Linked DNA regions of Neobacillus sp. PS2-9. Each later gene encodes a partner of the first gene's protein in a complex. Links are inferred from orthologs where the notes say so. Each region holds a gene or a part of one and is shown in the gene's direction. Other genes may lie near its edges. The genes, in order: pcrA and uvrB.

Evidence for each region.
Region 2: the proteins of pcrA (region 1) and uvrB are in contact, whole or in part, in a crystal structure (PDB 7EGT), measured with the Thermus thermophilus proteins. The link is inferred for Neobacillus sp. PS2-9 from one-to-one orthologs. Residues at the interface, in WP_096412145.1 of Thermus thermophilus: His654, Arg656, Phe657, Gln666, Asp668, Glu669, Lys680, Arg681, Leu682, Ser683, Lys685, Tyr686, Ala687; in WP_096411307.1 of Thermus thermophilus: Glu23, Leu25, Arg26, Asp27, Gly28, Glu29, Arg30, Phe31, Arg55, Glu326, Asp327, Phe328, Glu379, Ser382, Gln383, His398, Gly400, Arg401.

The regions. Positions count from the first base shown.
Region 1 is NZ_CP133269.1:4,892,934-4,896,203, reverse strand. The notes cover bases 52-2,990. They hold pcrA (DNA helicase PcrA), read left to right. Parts: upstream 52-356; coding sequence 357-2,624; downstream 2,625-2,990. Other genes in these bases: ligA (NAD-dependent DNA ligase LigA), read left to right, coding at 2,677-2,990; RCG25_RS24445 (heptaprenylglyceryl phosphate synthase), read left to right, coding at 52-281. Outside these bases: more of RCG25_RS24445, read left to right, coding at 1-51; more of ligA, read left to right, coding at 2,991-3,270. UniProt on the Escherichia coli protein: A helicase with DNA-dependent ATPase activity. Unwinds DNA duplexes with 3'-5' polarity. Translocates on single-stranded DNA with 3'-5' polarity. Initiates unwinding more efficiently from a nicked substrate than double-stranded DNA.
Region 2 is NZ_CP133269.1:969,503-972,778, forward strand. The notes cover bases 310-3,254. They hold uvrB (excinuclease ABC subunit UvrB), read left to right. Parts: upstream 310-764; coding sequence 765-2,744; downstream 2,745-3,254. Other genes in these bases: RCG25_RS04655 (DUF2198 family protein), read left to right, coding at 310-345; uvrA (excinuclease ABC subunit UvrA), read left to right, coding at 2,752-3,254. In the rest of the region: panF (sodium/pantothenate symporter), read left to right, coding at 1-17; more of RCG25_RS04655, read left to right, coding at 106-309; more of uvrA, read left to right, coding at 3,255-3,276. UniProt on the Escherichia coli protein: The UvrABC repair system catalyzes the recognition and processing of DNA lesions. A damage recognition complex composed of 2 UvrA and 2 UvrB subunits scans DNA for abnormalities.

The DNA.
Region 1 (3,270 bases):
ACGCTCAATTAACAACCGAGGATGTTAAGGCCTATGCAATGATGGCAGAAAAAATGTTTCAGCTACCAATCTTCTATTTAGAATATAGCGGCAAATATGGGGATCCTGCTGTAGTAGCGGAAGTTAAAAAGGTTCTTGAACAAACTACGTTATTTTATGGTGGGGGAATCACTACCGCCGAACAGGCAGTTGAAATGGCCAAGCATGCCGATGTCATTGTAGTCGGAAATGTCATTTATGACAATTTTGATCAAGCTTTGGAAACCGTAAAAAGTGTCTAATAGATATTTGCTTCAGAGCAAAATTAACGATATGATAAAAATAAGAACAAATGTTTGTAGATGGTGGTGGATAGAATGCAATTTTTAACAGACAAGCTATTAAACGGGCTGAACCCGGAACAACAGAATGCCGTGAAAGCAACAGACGGACCACTTCTTTTAATGGCAGGTGCCGGAAGTGGTAAAACAAGAGTACTAACGCATCGAATCGGTTACTTAATAGTAGAAAAGCGCGTCAATCCTTATAATATTTTAGCAATTACCTTCACGAATAAAGCGGCAAGAGAGATGAAAGAACGTATCGGAAAAATGATGGGTGGTGCCGCTGAAGAAATATGGATTTCTACCTTTCACTCCATGTGCGTAAGAATTCTGCGCAGAGATATTGACCGCATGGGCTTTAACCGCAATTTTACTATTCTTGATACAACAGACCAACAATCCGTAGTAAAAGGGATCTTGAAAGAAAAAAACATTGACCCGAAAAAATTTGACCCTCGTGCGATTCTGGGCTCAATTAGCTCGGCTAAAAATGAACTCATTGACCCAGAAGAGTTTAAAAAGACGGCAGGCGGGTATTTTGAACAAGTGGTCAGTGATGTATATGAAGAATACCAAAAACGGTTACGTAAAAATCAAGCACTTGATTTTGATGATTTAATTATGATGACGATTCAATTGTTTACTCGTGTACCGGAAGTGCTTGAATTTTATCAGCGGAAATTCCAATATATACACGTGGATGAGTACCAGGATACGAATAGGGCCCAGTATATGCTTGTTAAACTATTGGCTAATCGTTTTAAAAACCTGTGTGTCGTAGGGGATTCAGACCAGTCCATCTATAAGTGGAGGGGAGCGGATATTGCCAATATCCTTTCCTTTGAAAAGGACTATCCGAATGCAACGGTTATTTTACTAGAGCAAAACTATCGTTCAACCAAGAGAATTCTTCTTGCAGCCAACAAGGTAATAGAAAACAATATGAACCGCAGAGCGAAAAACCTGTGGACAGAAAACCCGGAAGGAAACAAGCTAGTTTATTTCCGTGCAGATAGTGAACAGGGAGAAGCGCAGTTTGTTGCGGGGAAAATTAAAGAACTAACAAGAGATCAGAATGTGAAGCTGTCAGATATTGCGATTCTCTATCGTACCAACGCACAATCCCGTGTAATGGAGGAAGTGCTGCTGAAATCCAATATTGAATATAGCATTGTCGGCGGCATTAAGTTCTATGACAGAAAAGAAATTAAGGACATGCTCGCTTATTTACGTCTGATTTCAAACCCAGACGATGACATCAGCTTACAGCGTGTCATTAACGTGCCGAAACGTGGAATCGGCTCCACTTCGCTTGATAAAATTGCCGATTTTGCAGCGATGCATGACCTTTCCTTATACCAAGCGTTAGACTCGATTGAATTAATTGGCTTAAGTCCGAAAATCACCAAGGCAGCAAGAGAGTTCCGTGATTTAATTAAAAATTACACGAATATGCAGGAATTCCTTTCTGTAACAGAATTAGTGGAAGAAATCCTGGATAAGACTGGATATCGAGAAATGCTGAAGGCGGAAAAGTCACTTGAAGCACAAAGCCGTCTTGAAAACCTTGAGGAATTATTATCCGTTACGAAAAACTTCGAGGATTCTAGTGAGGATAGAAGCTTGGTTGCATTCTTAACGGATTTGGCACTTGTTGCTGATATTGATTCACTAGATGAGGATGGTGAAAAGGCTGATACCATCACACTTATGACCTTGCACTCTGCAAAAGGCTTGGAATTCCCAGTGGTTTTCCTCATTGGCCTTGAAGAAGGTGTATTCCCGCATAGCCGCTCTCTTATGGAAGAAGCGGAGATGGAAGAAGAGCGCCGTCTTGCCTACGTCGGAATCACAAGAGCAGAGAAGAGCCTATTTATAACCAACGCTCAAATGAGAACATTATTCGGTAGAACAAATATGAACCCTGCATCAAGGTTTATCGCTGAAATTCCGGAGGATCTAATTGAAGGAGTAGAGCCGGAGAAACGTATGAATACGCCATTTAATTCTGGCGGAGGTAGAAGTTTTGGAGGCTCAGGGTCTTCCTTTGGACAAGCAAAAAGTACATTTAGTACACCAACTACCCCAAGAAAACCAGTGATGCGTCCAGTTTCAGCTGCTTCTGGCGGAGAGGATGTCGGCTGGAAGGTTGGCGATAAAGCAGAACATGGTAAGTGGGGAATTGGAACGGTTGTAAGTGTTAAAGGGCAGGGAGAGGGAACAGAACTTGATATTGCGTTTCCAAGCCCAGTAGGTATCAAACGCCTATTAGCTAAATTTGCACCAATTAAAAAAGCATAATCCTTCATGCTATAATCCATGAGTGGAATACCTTTATGAAAGGGCTGGATATATGGACCTTCTAATGGCTGAACAGAAAATCACGGAAGTAAGAAACTTATTAAATCAATATGGCTATGAATACTATGTGCTAGATCAACCATCTGTGCCAGATGCTGAATATGACAGGCTAATGCAGGAGCTTTTAGAGCTAGAGGAAAAGTTCCCAGAGTTAAAGACTCCAGACTCTCCTTCGGTGCGTGTAGGTGGTGTGGTTCTTGACGTATTTGAGAAGGTGGAGCACCGTACACCGATGCTAAGCTTAGGTAATGCCTTTAATGATCAAGACTTAAAGGATTTTGACCGCAGGATTCGTCAGGCTGTAGGAGACGACTTTTCCTACGTCTGTGAATTGAAAATTGACGGCCTTGCTGTTTCGTTACGCTATGAAAATGGTTTGTTCATTCAAGGGGCAACCCGTGGGGATGGAACCATTGGTGAGGATATCACTGCTAATTTAAAGACGATTCAATCGATTCCGCTTCGTCTACGGGAAAATGTTTCACTCGAGGTGCGCGGGGAAGCCTATATGCCGAAGCGTTCGTTTGAAGCTTTGAATGAGAAGAGGGCGGAGCGCGGCGAGGAATTGTTCGCTAATCCCAGAAAT
Region 2 (3,276 bases), 3.9 Mb from region 1 along the record:
TGAAGCATGAATCATAAGGTCCGCTGAATTTAATATTTTTGTTGCAATTTTGTTAATAAATTTCTAGAATTAATTAACAGAAATTTATTGAATGAGGTGTACCCATTGGTAAATGTTATTGAATACTTGTCGGCACTTATTTTGCCAGGGTTACTAGTCCTGCTTTTTACACGGGTTACTTACAATCGACTGATCGGCCTTGTATTAACGGTTGCACTGATTGCAGCCTCTGTATATAAAGGGTATACGAATACCTTCGTGTTAATTGTCATTGATGCTTTCTCATTAACCGCTGGTTTCTGGCTGGCGGCTAAAATGAAGCCAAGAGCAGTGAAGAAGACCTAGTAATCTGAATTAATCTCCGAAAGTCTGTCAGGAAAACTGGCAGGCTTTTTATTATATTGGCTCTGTTAAACTTGCCTGTTGATTTCCGCTCCAGGCACTTCGCTTTCCGTGGGTGTTTCGGCGGGCCTCCTCGGCGCTAGCGCCTGCGTGGTCTCCCCTGAACCATACTCCCACAGGAGTCTTCGTGCCTTCCGCTCCAATCAACAGGGTGTAAAAATCAGCACTGTTCTTTAACTCAGCCATTATATTAAATGAAAAAATAAAAAAACGAATACTAGTTCGCATATTGTTGGTTTGTTTTTGGGGTATTGTGGTAGAATGTTAATATGAAATTTTAGAGGATACACTTTCCAGCACCATCCCGATCAATAACTAGATTTTTAGCTGAAAAGTGATTTATTTGTACGGGAGGAAATCGTGTGAAAGACCAATTTGAATTAGTCTCAGCGTACTCTCCACAGGGGGATCAGCCGGAAGCGATTCGCCAGTTAGTCGAGGGCATTCGAAATAATAAGCGTCATCAAACACTCCTTGGGGCAACAGGAACAGGAAAGACGTTCACCGTTTCAAATGTGATTAAAGAGGTTAATAAACCAACCCTTGTCATTGCCCACAACAAAACATTGGCAGGACAGCTGTACAGCGAGTTTAAGGAATTTTTCCCGAACAACGCGGTAGAGTATTTTGTCAGCTACTATGATTACTATCAACCGGAAGCGTATGTGCCGCAAACCGATACCTTCATTGAAAAAGATGCTAGCATCAACGATGAAATTGATAAATTGCGCCACTCGGCCACTTCTTCTCTTTTTGAACGGAAAGATGTCATCATCATCGCCAGTGTCTCTTGTATCTATGGTCTCGGTTCTCCGGAAGAATACCGTGAGATGGTCCTATCGCTTAGAAGTGGTATGGAAATCGAGCGCAATCACCTGCTCCATCGCTTAGTCGATATCCAATATGAACGAAATGATATTGATTTTAAACGCGGTACCTTTCGGGTTCGTGGAGACGTGGTCGAAATTTTCCCCGTTTCACGTGATGAGCATTGTGTGCGCGTAGAATTTTTCGGTGATGAAATCGACCGGATTCGTGAAGTGGATGCGCTCACAGGTGAAATTATTGGTGAACGCGAGCATATCGCCATTTTTCCAGCCTCCCACTTCGTTACACGAGAAGAGAAAATGCGCGTTGCCATTCAGAATATCGAAAAAGAACTGGAGGAACGCCTTGAGGAGCTGCGAGCGGACAATAAGTTACTTGAAGCCCAGCGAATTGAACAGCGGACCCGCTATGATTTAGAAATGATGCGAGAAATGGGTTTTTGTTCAGGCATTGAAAATTATTCACGCCACCTTACCTTAAGGCCGGCAGGATCGACGCCGTATACACTGCTGGATTATTTTCCAGAAGACTTTCTCATGATTATCGATGAATCCCATGTTACCCTGCCACAAATCAGGGGTATGTTTAATGGTGACAAAGCAAGGAAACAAGTCCTCGTGGACCATGGTTTCCGTCTACCATCGGCTCTTGATAACCGGCCGTTAACCTTTGATGAATTTGAAAAGCATGTTCACAACGCCATCTTTGTTTCGGCGACTCCTGGACCATATGAATTGGAGCATACGCCGGACATGGTTCAGCAAATCATCCGCCCGACGGGACTCTTAGATCCAACGATTGAGATCCGACCGATTGAGGGACAAATTGATGATTTAATCGGTGAAATTCACGAACGTGTGAAGAAAAATGAACGTGTCCTTGTCACTACTTTGACGAAGAAAATGTCAGAGGATTTAACCGATTATCTAAAAGAAATCGGGATTAAAGTTCAATATTTACATTCAGAAGTGAAAACGCTAGAACGAATTGAAATCATCCGTGAACTGCGAATGGGGAAATATGACGTTCTTATTGGAATCAACCTGCTCCGTGAAGGTTTAGATATTCCTGAGGTGTCACTCATAACCATTCTTGATGCAGACAAAGAAGGCTTCCTCCGCTCCGAGCGCTCACTCATTCAGACGATTGGCCGGGCAGCACGGAATGCCAATGGACATGTCATTATGTACGCTGATCGCATGACGAATTCGATGGAGCTGGCGATTAGCGAAACAAGGCGGCGCCGTGCCACCCAAGAAGAATATAACGAAAAGCACGGAATAACGCCAAAGACTATTCAAAAAGCAATCCGTGATGTCATACGTGCGACACATGCGGCCGAGGAGCAAGAAGAGTACGCACCAGCCGCATCCTTCAGCAAGATGAACAAGAAGGAAAGAGAAAAGCTGATTGCTACGATGGAAAAAGAGATGAAGGCAGAAGCAAAGGCATTAAACTTCGAACGTGCTGCCGAGCTTCGTGACCTATTATTGGAACTTAAAGCGGAAGGATGACGTATACATGGCGATGGAGAAACTGGTTGTTAAAGGCGCCAGAGCCCACAATTTAAAAAATATTGATGTCACCATTCCGAGAGATAAGCTTGTAGTGTTGACGGGGCTTTCCGGTTCAGGGAAGTCCTCGCTCGCATTTGATACGATTTATGCAGAAGGGCAGCGCCGGTATGTAGAATCCCTGTCTGCTTATGCCCGTCAATTTTTAGGTCAGATGGATAAGCCAGATGTCGATGCGATTGAAGGTTTATCCCCTGCCATTTCTATCGATCAAAAGACAACAAGCCGGAACCCGCGCTCAACAGTCGGGACCGTGACAGAGATTTATGATTATTTACGATTATTGTTTGCAAGGGTGGGACACCCAACCTGTCCGATTCATCATATAGAGATTTCGTCTCAAACAATTGAACAGATGGTCGATCGGATCCTCGAGTATCCGGAACGGACAAAGATGCAAATCCTTGCACCGGTTGTTTCTGGGAGAAAAGGAACGCATGTAAAGGTCCTAGAGGATATTAAAAAGCAAGGC